DNA from 3 places in the Clostridium sp. TJA038 genome. Region 2 is predicted to be linked to each of the others. Evidence: predicted binding sites of a transcription regulator. Region 2 holds the regulator's gene; each other region holds the start of a gene.
The links. Region 2 encodes Rex, which represses fermentation and respiration genes when NADH is low (regulators of the CRP and FNR family bind a similar motif). Its sites were predicted from a motif close to ATTGTTAANNNNTTAACAAT; they were not measured.
Positions count from the first base shown of each region.

Region 1: a site for Rex is predicted at 3,897-3,916, ahead of AC4FQV_RS03740 (DUF969 domain-containing protein). Genes of this name have one in related genera too.
Region 3: a site for Rex is predicted at 5,773-5,792, ahead of AC4FQV_RS00225 (acetyl-CoA C-acetyltransferase). Genes of this name have one in related genera too.

Region 1 is NZ_JBZEFA010000001.1:781,099-789,179, reverse strand. Features, by position in the region: partial or broken gene AC4FQV_RS03770 (ECF transporter S component) at 1-344, shown strand, start outside; gene AC4FQV_RS03765 (hypothetical protein) at 324-548, shown strand; gene AC4FQV_RS03760 (alpha/beta-type small acid-soluble spore protein) at 785-967, shown strand; gene AC4FQV_RS03755 (gamma-glutamylcyclotransferase family protein) at 1,013-1,453, opposite strand; gene pcp (pyroglutamyl-peptidase I) at 1,453-2,094, opposite strand; gene AC4FQV_RS03745 (DUF979 domain-containing protein) at 2,130-3,059, opposite strand; gene AC4FQV_RS03740 (DUF969 domain-containing protein) at 3,079-3,753, opposite strand; gene clpB (ATP-dependent chaperone ClpB) at 3,965-6,565, opposite strand; gene AC4FQV_RS03730 (GTP pyrophosphokinase) at 6,881-8,081, shown strand, end outside.
Region 2 is NZ_JBZEFA010000004.1:34,307-42,387, forward strand. Features, by position in the region: gene AC4FQV_RS08355 (signal peptidase I) at 30-527, opposite strand; gene AC4FQV_RS08360 (3-hydroxybutyryl-CoA dehydrogenase) at 740-1,588, opposite strand; gene AC4FQV_RS08365 (electron transfer flavoprotein subunit alpha/FixB family protein) at 1,700-2,707, opposite strand; gene AC4FQV_RS08370 (electron transfer flavoprotein subunit beta) at 2,728-3,507, opposite strand; gene AC4FQV_RS08375 (acyl-CoA dehydrogenase) at 3,525-4,664, opposite strand; gene AC4FQV_RS08380 (short-chain-enoyl-CoA hydratase) at 4,705-5,487, opposite strand; gene AC4FQV_RS08385 (redox-sensing transcriptional repressor Rex) at 5,749-6,387, opposite strand; gene AC4FQV_RS08390 (heavy metal translocating P-type ATPase) at 6,855-8,081, opposite strand, start outside.
Region 3 is NZ_JBZEFA010000001.1:44,280-52,360, reverse strand. Features, by position in the region: gene atpA (F0F1 ATP synthase subunit alpha) at 1-1,326, opposite strand, end outside; gene AC4FQV_RS00250 (F0F1 ATP synthase subunit delta) at 1,337-1,876, opposite strand; gene AC4FQV_RS00245 (F0F1 ATP synthase subunit B) at 1,879-2,358, opposite strand; gene atpE (ATP synthase F0 subunit C) at 2,458-2,676, opposite strand; gene AC4FQV_RS00235 (F0F1 ATP synthase subunit A) at 2,736-3,410, opposite strand; gene AC4FQV_RS00230 (ATP synthase subunit I) at 3,475-3,831, opposite strand; gene AC4FQV_RS00225 (acetyl-CoA C-acetyltransferase) at 4,498-5,676, opposite strand; gene wecB (non-hydrolyzing UDP-N-acetylglucosamine 2-epimerase) at 5,943-7,097, opposite strand; gene upp (uracil phosphoribosyltransferase) at 7,162-7,791, opposite strand; gene rpiB (ribose 5-phosphate isomerase B) at 7,818-8,081, opposite strand, start outside.

The DNA of each region.
Region 1 (8,081 bases), on a different contig from region 2:
GTTTATTTTCTATGTATCAAGCTTTTATGGCTCCAACGCCAACTAGCTTTATGTTTTGGAATCCAATTATAGCCCTACTTCCTAGAATTCTCATAGGAGTTGTTAGCTACTATGTTTATATTTTTATGATTAGAGGTTCTAAAAAGAATCTAAAACTTACAACAATTGTAAGTTCATTTTTACTAGGAATACTTTTATTCATAAGCTCTTATGCTTTAATTAAATCACCAACTATAGCTGCTATAATTGGTATAGTATTCTTTTTAGGAAGCTTAATTTTAATGTTTAAGTTTAAACATAAAAATAAAGAAGAAGCTTTATCTATAGGGGTTTCAGCTGTTGTTGGAACACTAATAAATACAGTAGGAGTTCTTGGTTTAACATATATATTTTATTTAGAAAGATATGCCGCAGCTTTAGGAATTTCTGAAACTGTAGCAAAAGTAACCTTAGCAGGTATCGGAATAACAAATGGTATTCCAGAAGCTTTTATATCCGCTTTAATTTCAATTCCTGTTGTTTTAGGAGTTAAGAAAATTTTAAGATAAAGAAACATATTTTAGCGTATAGTTTTTAATCTATACGCTAATTTTTATTATTAAAATATCTTTATTTAATTTTAATCTTTTATCTAGGAAAAAAGTAGAACTAAATCTTTTTTACTCCTTTTATGGTTATAAGTTTATAGATTATAATATAAAGAATTTGCACATTATAAGGGTGTAAGGTAAAGAAATTCTTAACCTTAAAAAAATCTTATTAAACTTAAAAGGAGGAATTTAAAATGGCTCAACATTTAGTTCCAGAAGCAAAAAATGGTTTATCAAAATTTAAAAATGAGGTAGCAAATGAAATGGGTGTACCATTCTCAGACTATAATGGAGACCTTAGTTCAAAACAATGCGGTAGTGTTGGTGGAGAAATGGTTAAAAGAATGGTAGAAAAATACGAGCAATCAATGAAATAATAAAATAAAAAAAGAGGTAAGCATATGCTTACCTCTTTTTTTTATTTAGGATGCCTTATTAATCATAAAGTTTCTCCAATTTCCATCTTCAATTAAAATGCTATCCTTTTTAAAATCCTCTTCCTTATCTCTGTTATAGTAATAAACATAGCATTTTTCAGGAGAATTCTTTCCTAAAATTTCTACATCCATTTCTACTCTATTATACTCATTATTTTCATTTAAAGGTCCTAAATATCCTTCCATAACATCCATATCTTCTATAGTTTTTTCATAGTCTAATATGGTCATAACTTCTCCATAAACAAATCCATCTCCTTGAACTAAAGCTGGATATCCCTTTTTAGGCATATGATATAAAGTTCCCTTCACTCTTCCTAATTCGCTTTTTATAACCTTACCCTTTAAGTACTTTTCATAGTTGAAAAACCCTGTTCTTAAACTTCCATAAACAAAAATTTTTCTTCTTATCCTAGGTTCTAACATTAGCAAATAGCACCTCCTAAAACCTTAATGTCTTCTTCATTTAAAACTATAGCTTTTATAGCTAGTTCTAATCCTTTTGCTATATCTGAAATAGCCATAGAAGGTGTATTAGGCTTATTTACAACCTGTGATGGAATATATGGAACATGGATAAATCCAGCTCTTATGTTTTTATATTTTTTATCAACTAAATATAAAACACCATACATAACATGATTACATACAAAAGTTCCTGCAGTATTAGATAAAGAAGCAGGTATTCCATTTTTAATCATCTCTTGAACCATAGCTTTTACTGGTAAATTACTAAAATAAGCCATTTCTCCATCTTCATATATAGGAATATCTATTGGTTGATTTTTTTCATTATCTTCTATTCTAGCATCATCTATATTTATAGCTACTCTCTCTGGAGTTATTCCAAATCTTCCACCAGCTTGTCCTATAGATATAACTACCTCTGGATTTATTTCCTTTATTTTTTCTTCTATTTTTTCTAAAGATTTTCTAAAAACTGTAGGTATTTCTAATTTGTGAATTTCTGCTCCTTCTATTATATCAGGTAACATTTTTACTGCTTCTAAAGCTGGGTTTACACTTTCTCCTCCAAAAGGATCGAAACCTGTAATTAATATTTTCATTCTTATCAACTCCTTAAATTTTAATTAAATCTAATTTAAAATGCTAAGAAATACATTAAAGCAATATGTACAATTAATAAAATTATAGCAAATAAACTTTGACATTTAATAACTACGTTCTTATCTTTTGTTTCTAATAAAGCAGCTGGCATTACATTAAAGTTTGCTGCCATTGGTGTAAGTAATGTTCCACAATATCCTGCTGTTAAAGCTAAAGCTCCTGCTATAGCTACATTAGCTCCTTGAGCAAATACAAATGGTAATCCTATACCAACAGTTATTACTGAAAAAGCTGCAAAAGCATTACCCATTATCATAGTAAATACTGCCATACCTACACAATAAGCTGTAACTCCAGCTAATATATGTCCCTCTGGAATAAAGTTTGATATACCAGAAGATATAACATCACCAACTCCAGCTGCTGTAAATACTGTTCCTAAAGCTGCTAAAAGCTGTGGTAATATACTAGTAGAACCTACTGATTGTACCATTCTATTACTATCTTCTACTAAATTTTTAGGTTTAGCTTTTAAAACTAAGAAACTAGTTATTACAGCTGCAACTGAAGCTATTCCTATAGCAACAGTTCCTGATAAACTTGTAAATTGTGCAATTAATAAAGAACCTAAAGCTATTACAATAGATGGTAAGAAAATTTTATTCTTTAATTTCTTAGCTTCATTTTCTGCAAACTTTACATTAGGCATTTTTAAGTTTCCTATATTAACCTTTTTACTTGCTGTTAATACTCCTATAACTAAAAGTAAAGCACCTACTAAAACAGGTGGCATAACTCCTCCTGCTATAAAGATAATTGATAATATAGTCCAAAATATTGCAGTACCTATTCTTGTTTTATGATTTTTGTCTTTTAAAGTGTAAATTGCTGTATTTAACATTAAAAGACCAACTAATATATAAAAGAATTCTAACAGGGCATTAGAAATCATCTCCATATTCATTTTAGTATCACCTCTTTATTTATACTTCATCTTTTTTAGATAAGTTTTTTCTTAATTTCTTATCTAAAATTCTATTTTGTAAAACTCCTAAAATAAGGGCTATTACAGCAATTGGTACAGATGCCTTTGCTATTTCTAAAGTAGTAACCCCATATCCTAATTCTTGTAAAGTTCCTGCTATTAGTAAAACACCAGAACTTGCTAAGAATACATTTTGTCCAAAGAAGTTTCCATAGTTATCCATAGCTGCTGCAGTACCTTTTATTAAGTCTTCGCTTTTTTCATCTACTTTACCATACTTGCTAACAGCTGCTCCTTGAGCCATTGGATTTATAAGAGGTCTTATAAATTGAGCTTGTCCACTTAATCTTAAAGAAACGGCAGAACCTACTTCTCTAATAAATAAGTAACAACTTAAAAGTTTTCCTGTTGACATGTTTTTCATATTTTTAATTAAAGTTATTGCTCTTTCTTTTAATCCAAATCTTTCACACATTCCTATAACAGGTAAAGTTAACATAAACAAAGTCATATGTCTTTGACTTACAAAAGTAGAACCTAATTTATCTAATATTTCAACAAAACTCATATCTGCAACTAAACCTGTAGCTAATCCTGCCACTAAAACAACTGCTATAGTGTCAAATTTAAGTGCAAAACCTATTATTACGATTACTATTCCTATAAGTGCCAATTTCATCTCTCCTTTTTGTTTTTTTTCTTTTAATTTTTACTTCCGTTTTTTTAAAATATTATAACCATATTTTTTTCAATTTTCTACAATATTTTATTTAAATTTTGTAAATTTTAAGGCATTTTTTTATTAATTCGTTCTTTATTATCATTTTATTAAAAATAAATTAAAAAAGTAGTATCTAGTTAGATACTACTTTTTTCAAATTATTTTATTTTCTAGAAACTATAATCTTTCCATCTACTCCATTTATTAAAGCAACTGAACCATCATAAATTTCTCCTGCAATTATCTTCTTAGCTATTTCAGTTTCTAAGACATTGCTTATATATCTCTTTAATGGTCTAGCTCCATATACAGGATCATATCCTTCTTCAGCTAATATTTCTTTAGCACTATCAGTTACTTCAAGAGTTATATTTCTTTCTCTTAATCTGTTTTCAACATCTCTTAAGAAGATATCAATAATCTTCTTAATTCCTTCACTACTTAAAGGTCTAAACATTATGATGTCATCTACTCTGTTTAAGAATTCTGGCTTGAATCTTAATTTCATTTCATTCATAACATTTTCTCTAATATCTTCTTCTATACCCTCATTAGATTTGTTTTCTAATAAGTATCCACTACCAATATTAGAAGTCATTATTATTATAGTATTTTTAAAGTCAACAGTTTTACCTTTGTTATCTGTTAATCTACCATCATCTAGTATTTGAAGGAATAAGTTAAATACATCATCATGAGCTTTTTCTATTTCATCAAATAATATTACTGAGTATGGATTTCTTCTAACAGCTTCTGTTAATTGTCCACCTTCTTCATATCCTACATATCCTGGAGGAGGTCCTATTAGTCTAGATACTGCATGTTTTTCCATATATTCAGACATATCTATTCTTACTATATTATCTTCGCTATCAAATAAGTTTCTAGCTAAAGTTTTAGCAAGTTCTGTTTTACCAACTCCTGTAGGTCCTAAGAATATAAATGAACCTATTGGTTTTCTTTCATCTTTAAGACCTGCTCTAGCTCTTATTACAGCATTTGCAACTGCAGTTGTAGCTTCATCTTGTCCTATTACTCTTTCTCTTAATTCTTCTTCTAATCTTAAAAGTTTTTCTCTTTCACTTTCAACTAATTTTGTAACAGGAATTCCAGTCCATTTTGAAATTATTTCTGAAATTTCATTTTCAGTAACTTCTTCTTTTAATAAAGCATTCTCATTATCTTTTTCCATGCTTTCTTCTTGTGCTTTTATTTTGCTTTCAAGCTCTGGAATTTTTCCATATTTAAGCTCTGCAACTTTATTTAAATCGTACTCTCTTTCATATTTCTCAACTAATCCTCTAGCTTCATCTAATTCAGCTTTTAAATCTCTAATTGCTGAAATATGAGATTTTTCTTTTTCATACTTAATTGTCATCTCATCATTTTTATCTTGAAGCTCTGCAAGTTCTTTTTCTAAAGAAACTAATCTTTCCTTAGATGCTTCATCATTTTCCTTTGATAAAGCTTCTTTTTCAGTTTCAAGCATTAAGATTTTTCTTCTTATAATATCTAATTCAGTTGGAAGAGAATCTATTTCACTTCTTATCATAGCACCAGCTTCATCTATTAAATCTATAGCTTTATCTGGTAAATATCTATCTTGAATGTATCTATGTGAAAGTTTTGCAGCAGCTACTATTGCTGAATCATGAATTCTAATTCCATGATGAATTTCAAATCTTTCTTTTAATCCTCTTAAAATTGATATAGTTTCTTCAACTGTTGGTTCTTCAACTATTACAGGTTGGAATCTTCTCTCTAAAGCTTTATCTTTTTCTATATATTGTCTATATTCATCAAAAGTTGTAGCACCTATACAATGAAGCTCTCCTCTTGCAAGCATAGGTTTTATTAAGTTTCCAGCATCCATTGCTCCATCAGTTTTACCAGCACCTACTATGGTGTGAATTTCATCTATGAATAAGATTATTTTTCCTTCTGAGCTTTGAACTTCTTTTAAAACAGCTTTTAATCTTTCTTCAAATTCACCTCTATACTTAGCACCAGCTATTAATGCACCCATGTCTAATGAGATAATTACCTTATCTTTTAATCCTTCAGGAACATCTCCTCTTACAATTCTTTCTGCTAATCCTTCAACTATAGCTGTTTTACCAACCCCTGGCTCACCTATTAAGATAGGATTGTTTTTTGTCTTTCTTGAAAGAATTCTAACTGCCCTTCTTATTTCTTCATCTCTTCCTATTACAGGATCTAATTTATGTTGTTTTACAAGTTCTATTAAGTTAGTTCCATATTTATCTAAAGCTTCATAAGTTCCTTCAGGGTCTTGTGAGTCAACTCTTTGACTACCTCTAACCTCACTTAAAACCTTTAAGAAAGCATCTTTAGTTATATTATTCTTTCTTAAAATTTCTCCTATAACACCATTTTTATCTATTTCCATAATTGCAAGCATTACATGTTCAACACTTATGTATGAATCTTCAAATTGCTTTGAAATTTCTTCTGCTTTTATTAAAACTTCATTTATTCTTCTTGTAGCAGTAACTCCTGAAGATTGTGCTGCTTCCCCTAATACCTTAGGCATCCTGTCTATTTGAACATGAATATCTCTCTTTAATGAATCTATATTAACACCCATTTTTTCAAATATATTAGGAATTAAGCCATCTTTTTGATTTACTAAGGCTGAAAATAAGTGAATTACGTCTAATTGTTGATTATTATATTTAACTGCTATTTCATAAGCATCGTTTAAGCTTTGTTGTACTCTTAATGTCATTTTATCTGCATTCATTTTATCACCTCAATATTCTCTTTTTTCTATCTTCTGTTACTATAATACTATAAAAGTCAAAGAAAGTCAAAGTCTATTTTTCACTTTCATAATTTATTAATCTAAAGGTAAAATTACTTACAATTTATTATAAAAAAAAGTTTTAAGTAATAATTATTTAATTATAAGGATATTTCATTAAGAATTTATTCATTTTTGTAAGTTCTTCTATATATTTATTATTTAAAATTACTCTATTGTTATACTTTCTATATGTTGGTATTATTAAAATATAATAAGTTTGTTAAAAAATAAATAAAGGAGGGTGTCTTAAATTTGGAGTTAAAAGTTTTTGATTTTACAAAAAGCACTTTAGAATTACTTAAGGATATGAAAAAAGATTTAGCCTATAGTGCAAATTTATTAGATGATTTTTTCTATTCTCTGCTTGAAAATTCCTGTGATGGTTTTTTTAACATATCAACTAGAGTAAAATCAGCCTCTAGTTTAAAGGAAAAAATCATAAGGCATAATTATTACATAAAATTTAAATCTCCTAAGGATTTATTTAAAAATCTTTCTGACTTAATAGGGGTTAGAATAGAATGTAGATTTATAGAAGATGAGGAGCATATTTTTAAATTTTTAAAGACTATTTTTAATTGTACAGGAGAAAAAGGTTTTTCTTATTCTGCTCAAAATCCTAATATTTTTTTAGACCTTAGAGAAAAACAACCTCTTAAACAAAAAAATGGTTTTGAACTTTATAGAATAGATGGTTTTATTTTAAATGAAGGAGAAAAGTATAATTTTGAGCTACAAATAAAATCAATGGTAAATAATTTTTGGGGTGAAATAGAACATAAGATAATTTATAAAAATTATAATATGATTTTAGGAGATAAGTTTTATAAAAATATATTAAACTCTATAAAAAATAATCTTTGTTTAATAGATAATCAACTTTTAACAATTTTTAATCATGTAAATACTCATATGGATAGTTCTAATAATGTTGGCTTAAAAAAAGAAGGCATAGAAATGTTATTATCTAAAATGATTTACGATATTTATTCTTCTAAGGTTAAAAATGATTTAGGTATTTCTATAGATTTTAGAAACGCCTGTGATATAATAATAGATTATATTTTTACAAAAAATAACTGTAACACCTCACAGGAATATTATAATACCTTTGTAAATACTTCTGTTAGGTTAAATGAAGTTTTTAAAGATTCAATTTCTTTTAAAAATAAATTATCTATAGGGGCAAGTTCCCTTAACTTTGATTCTACTTTTTCAAATTCTATAGGAAAAAAATTAGCCCATGCAATGAATTATGATTTTCATTGGAACTTATTTTTTAAAATACTTTTCCAAATAGAACCTGGTAATAATAGAGAGGATTTTTATTCCTTTATAAGATATTTAGAAACTATATTTTCAAATAGAGATTCCTACTTAAATCTTTATTTAAACTTTTCTTCTGAAGAAGTTTCAAAAATAAAAGAAGATATTTTATCCTCTTTAAATAAAG
Region 2 (8,081 bases):
AAAATACTTTAATTTCTTTAGGTTTATTTTTAATTCTTAATATTCTTTTTATTTCCTTTAAATGTGTCAAATAATATGCTTATAGCAATTAATATCATAAATCCAGAAATAACTATAGGCTTTGATAAAAATATAGTTAAATGTCCTAATAAAGGTATGTGAAATAAAACTTTTCCTATAAAATTTTCTTCATTAACTAAGCCACTATCTTCAACATTGTTATTATCACCTTTTGTTATAAATCCATCATCCTTTTTTCCTATTACTCTATGAGTAACCACATTCCCCTCAGATTTAAATGTTATAATATCTCCTTCTTTAATTTCATTAAAATTAGTATTTTTAACAACAACTAAATCTCCTGTTTTTATTTTAGGCTCCATACTACCACTTAATATTGTATAAGTTCTAAAGCCAACAGTTTTAAAGATTTTATCTGATTTACTCATAAAATTATTTATTAAAATTATAATTAAACAAAAAATAATTATGTAATATATTATATTAAATAAACTCTTATTTTTCATAAATTCACCTATCTCTGAATAAAAATATAAAATTACAATATATGTATATTCTAATAAATCGAAAAATATTCCTATTTTTTTGAAATAAACTATAAACTCTTTTTTAATTAATTTAAAAATTAAGAAAATAAAAAGAGGTTGATAAATATCAACCTCTAAATTTACTGCAATCTAAAAAATTATATTAATTCTACATTATAAAATTTCAATAATTAAGCTTTATAGTCATAGAATCCTTTACCTGTTTTTCTTCCTAGCCATCCAGCTCTAACATATTTTCTTAATAAGCTATGTGCTCTATATTTAGAATCACCAGTTTCCTTAAATAATACATCCATTATAGCTAAACAAACATCTAAACCAATTAAATCTCCTAAAGCTAAAGGTCCCATAGGGTGATTAGCTCCTAATTTCATTGAAGTATCTATATCTTCAATAGATGCTATATTTTCTGCATATATTCCAACTGCTTCATTTATCATAGGAATAAGAATTCTGTTAACAACAAAACCTGGTGCTTCAGCAACTTCTACTGGAGTTTTACCTATCGCTTCTGATATAGCTTTAACCTTTTCAAAAGTTTCTTGTGAAGTAGCCATACCTCTTATAACTTCTACTAATTTCATTATTGTTGCAGGATTAAAGAAATGCATTCCTATAACTTTATCTGGTCTATTTGTAGCAGATGCTACTTCTGTTATTGATAAAGAAGATGTATTTGAAGCTAAAATAGCTTCTTCTTTACATATCTTATCTAGCTCTGCAAAGATTTGTTTTTTAATGTCCATATTTTCTACTGCAGCTTCTATAATTAAATCACAATCTGCAGCTAGACCTAAATCAGTAGTTCCTGTAATTTTTGATAAAATAGCCTCTTTATCTTCTTCAGTTATTTTTCCTTTAGAAACTAATTTAGTTAACCCTTTATTAATCCCTGCTAATCCTCTATCAACAAATTCATCTTTTATATCTCTAACAATTACTTCATATCCTTTTTGTGCAAATGCTTGAACTATTCCAGCTCCCATTGTACCTGCACCAATCACAAAAATCTTTTCCATATTAAACTCCTCCTAAATACTCTTTATTAGACTTTTAATTTTAAAAGTCATACACCATAAATTGAAAAATTTTATAAGTTTACCCTTTTTATATTTATATATTTATTTATATTAAGCTTCTTCCTTCATAGCCTTTAACTGTGCTATAAATTCTGGAACAACCTTATTTACATCTCCAACTATTGCATAATCTGCAATTTTCATTATAGGAGCATTAGCATCTTTATTTATAGCTATTATCATATCTGAGTCTTGCATACCTGCGGCATGTTGAATTGCACCTGATATACCACAAGCTACATATATACTTGGTCTAACAGTTTTACCAGTTTGTCCAACTTGATAATCTTTATCTATCCAACCCTTTTCTACTGCTGCTCTTGAAGCTGCAATTGATCCATTCATAACTTCTGCTAATTCCTTAAGCATCTTAAAGTTTTCTTCTGAACCTATTCCTCTACCACCAGCAACTAATACGTTAGCTTCTGATATATCGACAATATCTTTATGTTCTTTAACTATTTTAACTATTTTTGTTCTTATATCCTCTTCATTAAATTTTATATCAACTTTTTCTACAGTAGCATCATTTTCACCTAAAGGAAGCTTTTCAAAAACTCCTGGTCTTACTGTAGCCATTTGTGGTCTATGTTCTGGACATACTATTGTAGCCATTAAATTACCACCAAAAGCTGGTCTTGTTGCTAACAAATCTCCATTTTCAACATCAACATCTAAAGATGTACAATCTGCTGTTAATCCAGTTTCTAATCTTGCAGCAACTCTTGGACCTAAATCTCTTCCTATAAAAGTTGCTCCTATAAAAATTATATTTGGTTTTCTATCCTTAGCTAATTCACATATAGCTTTTGTATAACCATCAGTTGTATAGTGTTCTAACTCTTTATCTTCTACAACTAAAACTTCATCTGCCCCATGTCTTGATAAATCTTCAACTAAGTTTTCAACATTACTTCCTATTAATAAAGCTGTTAACTTTGACCCTAATTTATCAGCTATTTTTCTACCTTCACCTAATAATTCTAGTGAAACTTTTTGTAATTGACCTTCTCTTTGCTCAGCAAAAACCCAAACGCCATTAAAATCTGCTTTATTCATCTTAAATACCTCCCATAATCTTAGATATAGTGCTTTTCTTTTAATTTACCTAGTACATAATTAACTGAATCCTTAGGTGATTCCTTAACTATCTCTCCTGCACCCTTAGCCTCTTTAGTCATTGATTTTTTAACCTTTGTTGGTGAACCCTTTAATCCTAATTGAGACTTGTCTACATCTATATCATCAGCTGACCATACTAAGATTTCATCATCAGATGTATCAAATATATTTTTAACATTCATATATCTTGGTTCATTTAATTCTTTTATTGCAGTTAAAAGTACTGGTTGTTTAACTTTTATTAATTCATATCCATCTTCTAAAGCTCTATTTACTAATAAGCCATCTTCTTCAACTTTAACACCTTGAACATAAGTTACTTGAGGGATATTTAAGTGTTCAGCTATTTCAGGCCCAACTTGTGCAGTATCACCATCTATAGCTTGTCTTCCTGCAAATATTATGTCATAATCTAATTTCTTTAATGCTCCTGCTAAAGCCTTTGATGTAGCTAATGTATCTGCTCCTGCAAAAGCTCTATCAGTTATAAGAATTGCTTTATCTGCTCCCATACATAAAGCTTCTCTTAAAGCTAATTTAGCTTGAGGTGGTCCCATACTTAAAACAGTTACTTCTGCTCCATTATTATCCTTTAATTGTAAGGCAGCTTCTAAAGCGTGCTTATCTTCTGGGTTTATTATTGATGGAACTCCATCTCTTATAAGAGTTCCTGTTTTTGGATCTATTTTAACAGCTGTTGTATCTGGTACTTGTTTTAAACAAACTACTATTTTCATCTCAAAGCCCTCCTAAATTATCTTAATATGCTTCCTGCAATAACCATTTTTTGAACTTCTGAAGTTCCTTCGTATATTTCAGTTATTTTAGCATCTCTCATCATTCTTTCAACTGGGTATTCCTTAGTATATCCGTATCCACCAAATAATTGAACTGCCTTAGTTGTAACATCCATGGCTACTTCTGCAGCAAATAACTTAGCTCTTGCAGCATCTACTGAATAAGGTTTACCTTCTTCTTTTAAACAAGCTGCCTTATATACTAAAAATCTTGCAGCTTCTATTTTAGTATCCATTTCTGCTACCATCCATTGAAGTCCTTGGAATGCTGATAATGATCTACCAAATTGTTTTCTTTCTTTCATGTATGCAACTGCTTCTTCTAAAGCACCTTCTGCTATACCTAAGGCTTGAGCAGCAATACCTATTCTACCACCATCTAAAGTCTTCATAGCTATTCCAAATCCCTTTCCTTCTCTTCCAACTAAGTTTTCCTTTGGAACTACACAGTTTTCCATAATTAACTCAGTTGTTGATGAAGCTCTTATACCCATTTTTTCTTCTAATTTACCAATTGAAAAGCCTGGAAAATTCTTTTCAACTATAAATGCAGAAATACCTCTTGTTCCTTGACTTTTATCTGTCATGGCAAAGATTATAAAAGTATCTGCAACTCCTCCATTAGTTATAAAAATCTTACTTCCATTTAAAATATAGTTATCGCCATCTAATGTAGCAGTAGTTTGTTGACCAGCTGCATCAGTTCCTGCTCCTGGCTCAGTTAATCCAAAAGCTCCTAACTTTTCCCCTTTTGCAAGTGGAATTAAATATTTTTCTTTTTGTGCTTGTGTTCCAAATTGTTCTATTAAAGAAGCACATAAAGAAGTATGGGCTGAAACTATAACCCCTGTAGTAGCACAAACCTTTGATAATTCTTCAACAGCTAAAATATAAGATAAAGTATCTCCACCTGCGCCACCAAACTCTTTACTAAAAGGTATGCCCATCATTCCTAATTTGGCCATTTTTTTAACATTTTCCATTGGAAATCTTTCTGTTACATCTATTTCAGCCGCTATAGGTTTAACTTCATTTTGAGCAAATTCTTTAACCATTTGCTTAACTAATTCTTGTTCTCTTGTTAATTGAAAGTTCATTTTAATTACCCTCCTTAAATCCATACAACCATTTTAAAAATTATTTATTTTTAAAAGTTTTTTCTCTTCTCTCTAAAAAAGCACTCATTCCTTCTTTTTGGTCTTCTGTAGAGAAACATTTTCCGAAATCTCCAGCTTCTATAGCTACAGCTGAATCTATATCAACTTGAATACCTCTATTAATTGCATCTTTACATAACTTAACAGCTATTGGTGCATTATTAGCTATTTTTTTTGCTAAAGTCATTGCTTCCTCCATTAATTTTTCTGGTTCAACAACTTTATCTACTAACCCAATTCTTAAAGCTTCATCAGCTTTTATAATATCTCCTGTATAAATAAGTTCTTTAGCTTTGCCTTGTCCAACTATTCTTGGTAATCTTTGAGTTCCACCAAAACCTGGTGTTATACCTAAACCAACTTCTGGTTGAGCAAATTTAGCTTTTGAAGAAGCTATTCTTATATCACAAGACATAGAAATTTCACATCCACCACCTAAAGCAAAACCATTAATTGCTGCAATGACAGGCTTGTCTAAATTCTCTAATCTTCTAAATACCTTATTTCCTAATAATCCAAATTCTTTACCCTCTTCTTCATTTAAGTCTTTCATTTCTGCTATATCAGCACCTGCAACAAAAGCTTTATCTCCAGCGCCTGTTAAAATAACAACATACAAATCATCATCTTTTTCTATATTTTCTATAGCAGTATTTAAATCTTTTAGTGTCTCTGAGTTTAGTGCATTTAATGCTTTAGGTCTGTTAATTGTTAAAACTCCGATGTTTCCTTGCTTTTCAAAGATTACATTATTTAATTCCATTTTATTTCCTCCCTCATATACCATAGCGGATATACGGTTGTAAATGACTTTTAAAGTAATTTATAACAATATAACCATTATTATCCTAAACTTTCACATAATTAATTGTTAATTTTGTAACAAGCAAAGGCAAAAAAATAATTGAAGTAGCCTGTACTTCAATTAAATTATAAAACTTAATAGTAAATTTTTCAATATATTTTTTTGAAAATCTAATACTAATTTTCCATTTTAAACAAATTTTTATAAAATAAATCCAATTTATTTTACGTCATTATGATTTAAAAGATACACTAAAGTCATCATACTTTCGCTTAAATGTACATTCTCAACTTTTACATTTTTAGGAACATTTAAGTCTAAAGGCGCAAAGTTCCATATACCTTTTATTCCACCTTCAACTAAGTCATTACATACCTTTTGTGCATTAGTTCTAGGAACACAAATTATTCCTATTTCTATATCATTTTCTTTCACGAAATCTTTTAAATTTTCAACATCCTGTATCTCAATATCTCTTATTTTTATGCCAAACATTCTTGGATTAGCATCAAAAATACCTTTTAATTTAAAGCCTAATTTATTAAAACTATTGTAATTTGCAATAGCCTGACCTATATTTCCCGCACCGATTATAACTGTATTATAATCTCTATTAAGGCCTAAAATGTTTCCTATGTTATTATATAACTCCTTAACATTATAACCATAACCTTGTTGACCAAAATCACCAAAGCAGTTAAGGTCTTGTCTTATTTGAGAAGCTGTAAATCCTATTTTTTCACTTAATTCTTTTGAAGATATTCTATCAACATCATTTTCCATAAGCTCTTGTAAATATCTATGGTATTTAGGCAATCTTTTTACTACAGCCATAGATATGCCTTTTTTCTTTTCCATTTAAATAGCACCTCTTTCTAAAATTTTTATTTTTTTAAAAAGCAATTACTTTTTAGACTATATTCTAAAATCTAATGATAAAATTACAAAATTAACCTTATAAAATATTATCATACCCTAAAAAGTTTGTCTATATTTTAACATTCTTTTGGTTTTACTATGAAAAATATATGTATTTTTGTGTATTCTTTACAAATATTAGAAATTTTTATTTTCTTAATTAATATTATTAAAACTATGTAATCTATAACATATCTATACTTATCTAATAAATTTCTACAAAAAAAATAAGGCTTGCGTGGCTAAAACCCTACGTGCACACAAGCCTATTTAAACATTTCATAATGTTTAATATAAAAGTTTAAGGGAATTATTTACAATCTATACCCTATGCCTGAAAGTATTCTTACCATATTAAGATAGCAAAAAATTTAACCATTGTCAACAACATTAGACAAATTTCACGCTTATAAATTTTTACTCTTTAATATTCTACTTGAATTTAAAACAGCTATTAATGTTACACCTACATCTCCAAACACAGCTTCCCACATATTAGCCATTCCTAAAGCACCAAATATTAAAATTATAACCTTAATACCTAAAGCAAAAATTATATTTTGCCATACAATTGTATTTGTTCTTTTAGCTATTTTTATTGCCTTTATTATCTTACTTGGCTTATCATCCATTATAACTACATCTGCTGCTTCTATAGCTGCATCAGAACCAACACCACCCATAGCTATTCCTATATCAGCCCTAGCTAAAACAGGTGCATCATTTATTCCATCACCAACAAAGGCAATCTTTTTTCCTTTACTTTTATCTTTAAAAATATCTTCTAACTTTTCAACTTTATTTTGAGGAAGTAAACTACAATAAGCTTTATCAATTCCTAGTTCTTTAGCTACACTATCTCCAACTTTTTCATTATCTCCAGTTAACATTATAGTTTGCTTTACTCCTATTTGCTTCAATCCACTTATAGCTTCTTTAGAATCATCCTTTACTTCATCTGAAATAACTATATATCCTAACTCAGTTTTTTCATTTGCTAAGTAAACAACAGTTCCTATTTCATCTATTTTAGATATTTTTATATTAAACATATCCATTAATTTTGAATTACCAGCTAAAAAGATATCATTGTTAATTTTAACCTTTATTCCTTTACCTGAAATCTCTTCATAATCTGAAATTAAAGATTTATCAACTTTTTCTTTTAGCTCACTAACTATAGACTTAGCAATAGGATGATTTGAATAATACTCTGCATAAGCTCCTAACTTTAATAATTCTTCATCCTTTAAATTGCTTGTACTTTGTACTTTATGAACCTTAAAAGTACCTTTTGTTAAAGTTCCTGTCTTATCAAAAACTATACTCTCTACATTATTTAAAGCTTCTAAGTAATTACTACCCTTTATTAATATACCATTTTTAGATGCTAAACCTATTCCAGCAAAATAACCAAGTGGTATAGATACAACCAATGCACAAGGGCAAGAAACAACTAAAAATATTAAAGCTCTTGAAATCCAAGGAGAAAAACTTTCTCCCATAACTAAAGGAGGTATTATGGCAAGAGCTAAAGCTGAAAATACTACAACTGGTGTATAATATCTTGCAAACTTCGTTATAAATTTCTCTGTTGGTGATTTTTTATTACCTGCATTTTCAACTAAATCTAA
Region 3 (8,081 bases), on a different contig from region 2:
GTTAACAGCAGAATATATTATCATAATTTGCTTTTCAACTGCCATTGGCTTATATTGATCTTGTTTTAAGATTTCTATAAGTCTCTTACCTTTTTCAAGTCTTGATTGAGTATCTTTATCAAGGTCTGAACCAAATTGAGCAAATGATGCTAATTCTCTATATTGAGCAAGTTCTAGTCTTAAAGTACCTGAAACTTGTTTCATTGCTTTTATTTGAGCATTTCCTCCAACCCTTGAAACTGATATACCAGGGTTAACAGCTGGTCTTTGTCCTGCGTTGAATAACTCAGTTTCTAAGAATATTTGTCCATCTGTTATTGATATAACGTTTGTTGGAATATATGCTGTTACGTCTCCTGCTAATGTTTCTATTATTGGAAGTGCTGTTAATGATCCACCACCGTTTTCTTTTGATAACTTAGCAGCTCTTTCAAGTAATCTTGAATGTATGTAGAATACGTCCCCTGGATAAGCTTCTCTTCCTGGTGGTCTTCTAATTAATAGTGACATTGTTCTATAAGCAACTGCATGTTTACTTAAGTCATCATATATGATTAATACATTTTTACCCTTATTCATGAAGTATTCACCCATTGTGCATCCTGAATATGGTGCGATGTATTGTAATGGAGCTGACTCTGATGCTGATGCTGTTACAACTATTGAGTAATCCATAGCTCCTTCTTCAGTTAAAGTGTTAACTATGTTAGCTACTGTAGATTGTTTTTGTCCAATAGCAACATATATACATATAACATCTTTACCTTTTTGGTTAATTATAGTATCTATAGCTATAGCAGTTTTACCTGTTTGTCTATCACCTATAATTAATTCCCTTTGTCCTCTACCTATTGGTATCATTGAGTCAATTGCTTTAATACCTGTTTGTAAAGGCTCATTAACAGAACTTCTTTCTAGAATACCAGGTGCTGGTATTTCTATAGCTCTGTATCCATTATTTTTTATAGGACCTTTTCCGTCTATAGGTTGACCTAATGAATTTACAACTCTACCTATTAAGTCCTCACCTACTGGTACTTCAACTATTTTTCCAGTTCTTTTAACGATGTCGCCCTCTTTTATTCCTTCTTCAGAACCTAAAAGAACACAACCAACGTTATCCTGCTCTAAGTTAAGAGCCATACCGAATACTTGATTAGGGAATTCAAGAAGCTCACCTTCCATACAATCCTCTAATCCGTAAACTCTGGCAACTCCGTCACCTATCTGTATGATAGTACCAGAATCAACAGTTTCTAACTCTTTTTCATAGTTTTTTATTTCATTCTTGATTATAGAAGTTATTTCTTCTGGTTTAATATGCATAGACTCACCTCTATTCTCTCTTAAGCATTATCTGTTTCATATCATCAAGTCTAGATTTAACAGTACCATCTATAACATCATCGCCAACTCTGACATAAAGTCCTCCAATGATACTCTTATCTATCTCTTGTCTTAATAATATTTTCTTTGAGTATTTATTTTCTAACTTTTCTACAAGTCTTTTAACTTCATCATCTGTTAGCTTAATAACACTTTTAACTTCTGCAAGTAAGGTGTTATTTTTCTCTAAATGGATTTTTTCCATTTCTTTTAATTTTTCTCTTAGATAAAGTATTCTATCTTTTTCTATAAGAACCATTAAGAATGAAAGTAAATCCTCATCTATTTTTCCTTCAAATATGTTTCTAAAAGTCTTTTTCTTTCTTACAGTACTTATTTGAGGATGTTTTATTATTTCATAAAACTCTTTATTTCCATAAATGATATCACAGATTTCTCTTAAATCATTCATGTACTCTTCAACTTTATTTTTTTCTTCGGCAACTTCATATAGAGCTAAGGCATATCTACGATCTAAATATTCATACATAATTAGATACCTACCTTTTCAATAAAATCATTTATTAATTCTCTATGTTTAGATTCGTCAATAGATTCTCCAAGTGCTTTCTCAGAAAGCATTACAGAAATATCAACTACTTGTTGCTTTAATTCGTATTTTGCTTTTTCTTCTTCTCTTTGAATTTCAATATTAGCTCTATTTATTATAGCCTCAGCTTCTCTATGAGCATCATCAACTATTTCTTTATAAATTCTATCAGCTTCTTTTTTCTGTTCTTCTCTAAGCTTTCTGCCCTCTTCTTTTGCAGATTTAAGAATTCTTTCATTGTCTAATCTTAATCTTCTTGCTTTTTCTGCATCTTCATCGGCTTTTAAGATAGTTTCATCTATAGCCTCTTGTCTTTCATCGATGGCTTTTTTGATTTTGTTCCAGAAAAAATGTTTTAATATAAGAATTAATATTATAAAGTTAATGATTGTAGCTAATATTCTCATAAAATCTATTTCCATATATCAATCACAGCCTCCCTTCGGAGTCAATTATATTAACTCTATTATCTTTATTTATTAATTACTACAAGTTCTTAATAAAAAGTACGTAATTTGATATTAAGCAACGAATAATAAGATTATTGATACAACTAATCCATAGATAGCTGTTGCTTCTGAAAGACCAGCTCCCATGATGAATAAACTTTGAATCTTATCTGATGCTTCTGGTTGTCTTGCAGTTGCTTGTAACGCTCCTGCAGTCGCAATACCTATACCTATACCTGCTCCTATACCTGCTAATACAGCTATACCTGCTGCTAATAACTTCATATCCATTAAAAATTCCTCCTTTTTCAAATCAAATAAGGTTTTTTGATTTGTCTTCTTAACTTTTCTTAGTGATCTGCTATTATTTTAATATTTACCATAGTTAACATAGTAAATACTATCATTTGTATTGTTCCATCAAAAACATCGAAGAAACCATGTGCTAGTATTGGTACCCCTAATTGTGCAAACCAAGTTATATGACCTAAACCTGAATACATTAAGTCAATTAATAGAGTAGCCGCTAGCATATTACCGAATAAACGTAGTGCAAGAGATACTGGGAAAATAATTCTCTCCATTAGGTTTAAAGGTAACATTAGTGGATAAGGCTTTAAATATCCTTTTAGATATCCTCCAATATGACATCTACGTATAGCATTAACATGAACAACAACAAAGGAAGTAATTGCTAATGCCACTGCAACACTTAAATCTTGAGTAGGAGGTGCAAGCCCTATTAAACCATAAAAGTTTAATATTAGTAGGAATATTGCTAAAGTTCCTATATAAGGCACAAAACCAATATAACTTTCCCCCATGTTGCTTTTTACTAAGTTGTAAATTGTTTGATAGATTGTTTCTAAAACAACTTGTAACTTACCAGGTTTCTTTTTAAGATTTCTAGTTGATAAGATAGCAAAAATTATAATAACAAGCATAGCTGCCCATTGAAAAATAATTGTACTACTTATACTTATACTACCAATCTTAACTGTAAACATTGGTGAAAAGATATCCACGGAATCACTCCCTTTCTATCTTAGTATTAATTTATATATGTATATAAATATTTATTTACTTTTATCATAAGGCCTTATTTCTTTTAGTATAAATAAATATTGATATCTGATGTAAAATAAATCCTACTAAGTAAAATGCTAATTCCTTAACATTTCTCATAAAAAATAATGTAAATAAAAGAATCAAAAGCATTCTCAAAATGAAGCTTATTTGTATTTTAAAAGCTCCTCTTCTTTCACTTATGACTTTATTAATTACAATTGCATTTACTGTAAAGTTAATTGTTGCAATTAAACTTCCAACTAAAAAAGCCACCCCAAATCTAAAATTAAAAAAACTAATTAACAGGGTTGCTACTATTGTCAATAAAACATTAGTTTTATTAATGGATAAAACTAAACCTTTAATTTTAGCGTTCACATATAACCTCCATCATTCTGCAATGTACTTTACTAATTATATTCCCGAATGTAATATTAATAAAATTTAAATTTAGCTTGTATTTATTAATATTCCTATATTTTAAAGTGTTTTTAACTATTTCCTTCATTTTTACTCTCAAAAACTCTCATTTTCTCTTTTACAAATTATTTATGAAATCTTTTGAATTTATACTTTCATTTTTCCGAATTTTTAAATTAATACTAAGTACCCCAAGTTAAAATCCGATTACTATTTTCGATTTTGAAATCCTTTTTTAAAAGTTTTTATTGTGAAATTCCATATTTTATTGTGCATTTTGTGAAAAAACTCTTAAACCACTATTAAGAATATAGCATACAACTTAAAAGGTTTTGAATAACCTCTTTTATATTTATTCACATTTTTTTATATTTTTTTTTTAATTTAAACAAATTTCTCACCTTTAATCCTATTTTTTTCTATTACTATTAATATTATTCATGATTTTTATAGAAACTAAAGTAAATTGTATAAATTTAAATATGAAATTTTTCTACTATTAAGGTGCAATTTATATAGTATATTTTTAACTTTTATCATAAAATATTCAATAAAAATTTAAAAAGGTATCATCCTATATAGAATGATACCTTTAAAATATATATTATAATAATGGTAAACTTATTATCTTTCTACAATTAGAGCAGTTCCCATTCCTCCACCTATACAAAGAGTTGCTAAACCTTTTTTAGCATCTCTCTTTATCATTTCATGAAGTAATGTAACTAAAATTCTAGCTCCTGAAGCACCAACTGGATGTCCTAAAGCTATAGCTCCACCATTTACATTTACCTTACTCATATCAAATTCTAAGTCTTTAGCAACTGCTAAACTTTGAGCTGCAAAAGCTTCATTTGCTTCTATTAAATCAAGGTCATTAACTGTTAATCCTGTTCCTTCTAAAGCTTTTTTAGTTGCATGGAATGGACCATAACCCATTATTGAAGGTTCTAATCCCTTTGAACCATAAGAAACTATTTTACAAATAGGTGTTATTCCTAATTCTTTTGCTTTTTCAGCACTCATTACAACTAAAGCAGCAGCACCATCATTTATACCTGAAGCATTACCTGCTGTAACTGTACCATCTTTTTTAAATGCTGGTCTTAGTTTTCCTAACTTTTCAGCTGTTGTTCCAAATCTAGGGAACTCATCTGTATCAAATACTATAGGTTCTCCCTTTCTTTGTGGAATTACAACTGGAACGATTTCATCTTTAAATTTACCAGCTTTTATAGCTTCTTCTGCTTTTCTTTGAGAATTTGCAGCAAATTCATCTTGCATTTCTCTAGTTATTCCCCATTGTTCTGCTATGTTTTCAGCTGTTATACCCATATGATACCCATTAAAAGCATCTGTTAAAGCATCATTAACCATAGCATCAACCATTTTTCCATCGCCCATTCTTTGACCAAATCTTGCTGTTCTTAAGATATAAGGTCCTTGTGACATATTTTCCATACCACCAGCTACTATAATATCAGCATCACCTGCTTTTATCATTTGAGCAGCTAATGCTACACATCTTAATCCTGAACCACAAACCTTATTAATTGTCATTGAAGGAATATCTACTGGTAAACCAGCTTTTACAGCAGCTTGTCTTGCTGGATTTTGACCTAAGCCTGCTTGAATTACATTTCCCATTAAAACCTCATCTACACATTCTGGTTTTATATTTGCTCTATTTAAAGCTTCCTTAATAACTAAAGCTCCTAAATCTACAGCAGGTACATCCTTTAATGAACCCCCAAAAGAACCTAGTGCTGTTCTTACTGCACTTGCAATAACTACCTCTCTCATATCAAATACCTCCCAATTTAGTTAAAAATTATCAAAATTTTATTTTTTTTCTAACTGATTTAATTATACCTTTAAAATTATTACCTTTCAATATTTTTTGTTAAATTTTAAACAATCTTTTTCTCTATTTTTTATCTTTTTAAAAAAAAAGACAGATAATTAAGCTTTATTATAGAAGTATACCTTTAAAATTTCTATAATATTCTAATTATATGTCTTTATTTTACATTTATTGAAAATATATTTATTTAGTTTTTTAACAAAGTTTATTTACTAACGAACTCTTCAACTACTTCATCACTTTTTCCAAAATAATTTAAAATAGCTTTAACTATTCTTTCAGAAGCTTTACCATCTCCATATGGATTTATAGCTTTACTCATTTTTATATAAGCTTCTTTATCATTTATAAGAGTATTAGCCTCTTCAACTATTTTGTCTACATCAGTACCAACTAATTTAACAGTTCCAGATTGAACAGCTTCTGGTCTTTCTGTAACATCTCTTAAAACTAATACTGGTTTTCCTAAATGCGGTGCTTCTTCTTGTAGTCCACCTGAATCAGTCATAACCATAAAGCATTTATTCATTAAGTTATGAGTTTCTTTTGTATCAAGTGGCGGTAAAAGATGAACTCTTTCTTTTCCATCAAGATTTTTATAAACTACATCTTTTACAACTGGATTTAAATGAACAAGATAAACTAATTCAACATCTTTGTTCTCTTCAACTATTTTATTTAAAGCTGTACAGATATTTTCTATACCTTCTCCCCAGTTTTCTCTTCTATGAGCAGTTATCATTATAACCTTTTTATTTTTAAAATCTATTTTGTTTAATTCGTCATTTTCAAAAACGTAGTTATCTTCTACAGTATGTTCCATAGCATCTATTACAGTATTACCTGTAATTTTTATGTCATTTTCATTTATTCCTTCTCTTAAAAGGTTAGCCTTTGAACCTTTAGTTGGAGCAAAATGTAAATCTGCTAAAGCTCCTGTTAATTTTCTATTCATTTCCTCTGGGAATGGGAAATACTTATCAAAAGTTCTAAGTCCTGCTTCAACATGACCTACTCTTATTTGTTGATAAAATGCTGCTAAAGCACCTGCGAAAGTAGTAGTAGTATCGCCATGAACAAGTATCATATCTGGCTTTTCTTCTATAAATACTTTTTCTAATCCTTCTAAAACTCTGTTTGTTATTCCTGTAAGAGTTTGACGATTTTTCATTATGTCTAGGTCAAAATCAGGTTTTATATCAAATAACTCTAAAACTTGATCTAGCATTTGTCTATGCTGAGCAGTTACGCAAACCTTTGACTCTATTTCTGATCTTTTTTCTAACTCTTTTACTAGTGGAGCCATTTTTATAGCTTCCGGTCTTGTTCCAAAGATAGTTAAAACTTTTATCTTTTCCATGAATCATTTACCTCCAAAAATAATTAATAGCTACTTAAAATTTAAGTAGCTATTTAAATTATAACTATTTTGTTCCAAATAGTCTATCTCCTGCATCACCTAATCCAGGAACAATATATCCATGATCATTTAATTTCTCATCAATACAAGCTACATATATATCTACATCTGGATGAGCTTTTTTAACAAATTCTATGCCTTCTGGTGAAGAAATTAAGCACATAAGTCTTATTTGCTTAGCCCCTCTTTTCTTTAAAAGAGTTATAGCATCTGCTGCTGAACCTCCTGTAGCTAACATTGGATCTACAACTATTACATCTCTTTCTGCTATATCTTGTGGTAACTTACAGAAGTATTCTACAGGTTGAAGTGTTTCTTCATCTCTATATAAACCTATATGTCCTACTTTTGCAGCTGGTATAAGTTGTAGCATACCATCTACCATACCTAAACCTGCTCTTAATATTGGAACTATAGCAACTTTTTTTCCTGATAAAACCTTACATTTAGTTTTACAAACTGGAGTTTCTATATCAATTTCTTCCATAGGAAGATTTCTTGTTACCTCATAAGCCATAAGCATAGAAACTTCACTTACTAACTCTCTAAAATCCTTAGACCCTGTATTTTTATCTCTTATAAAAGCTAACTTATGCAGTATAAGTGGATGTGTTATTTCTGTTACATTACTCATTTTATCTTCCTCCTAAAATCCCTATATTATTTTGAATATTTTTCTTCAATAGCTGTTATTTTATCTATTCTTTTTTGATGTCTTCCACCTTCAAATTCTGAATTTAAGAAAGTGTCAACTATATCTAAAGCTAATCCTGGTCCTACAACTCTCTCACCCATAGCTAAAATATTTGCATTATTATGTTGTCTTGTTGCATGAGCACTAAATGTGTCAGAACATAAAGAAGCTCTTATTCCTGGAACTTTATTTGCAGCTATAGATATACCTATACCAGTTCCACAAATTAA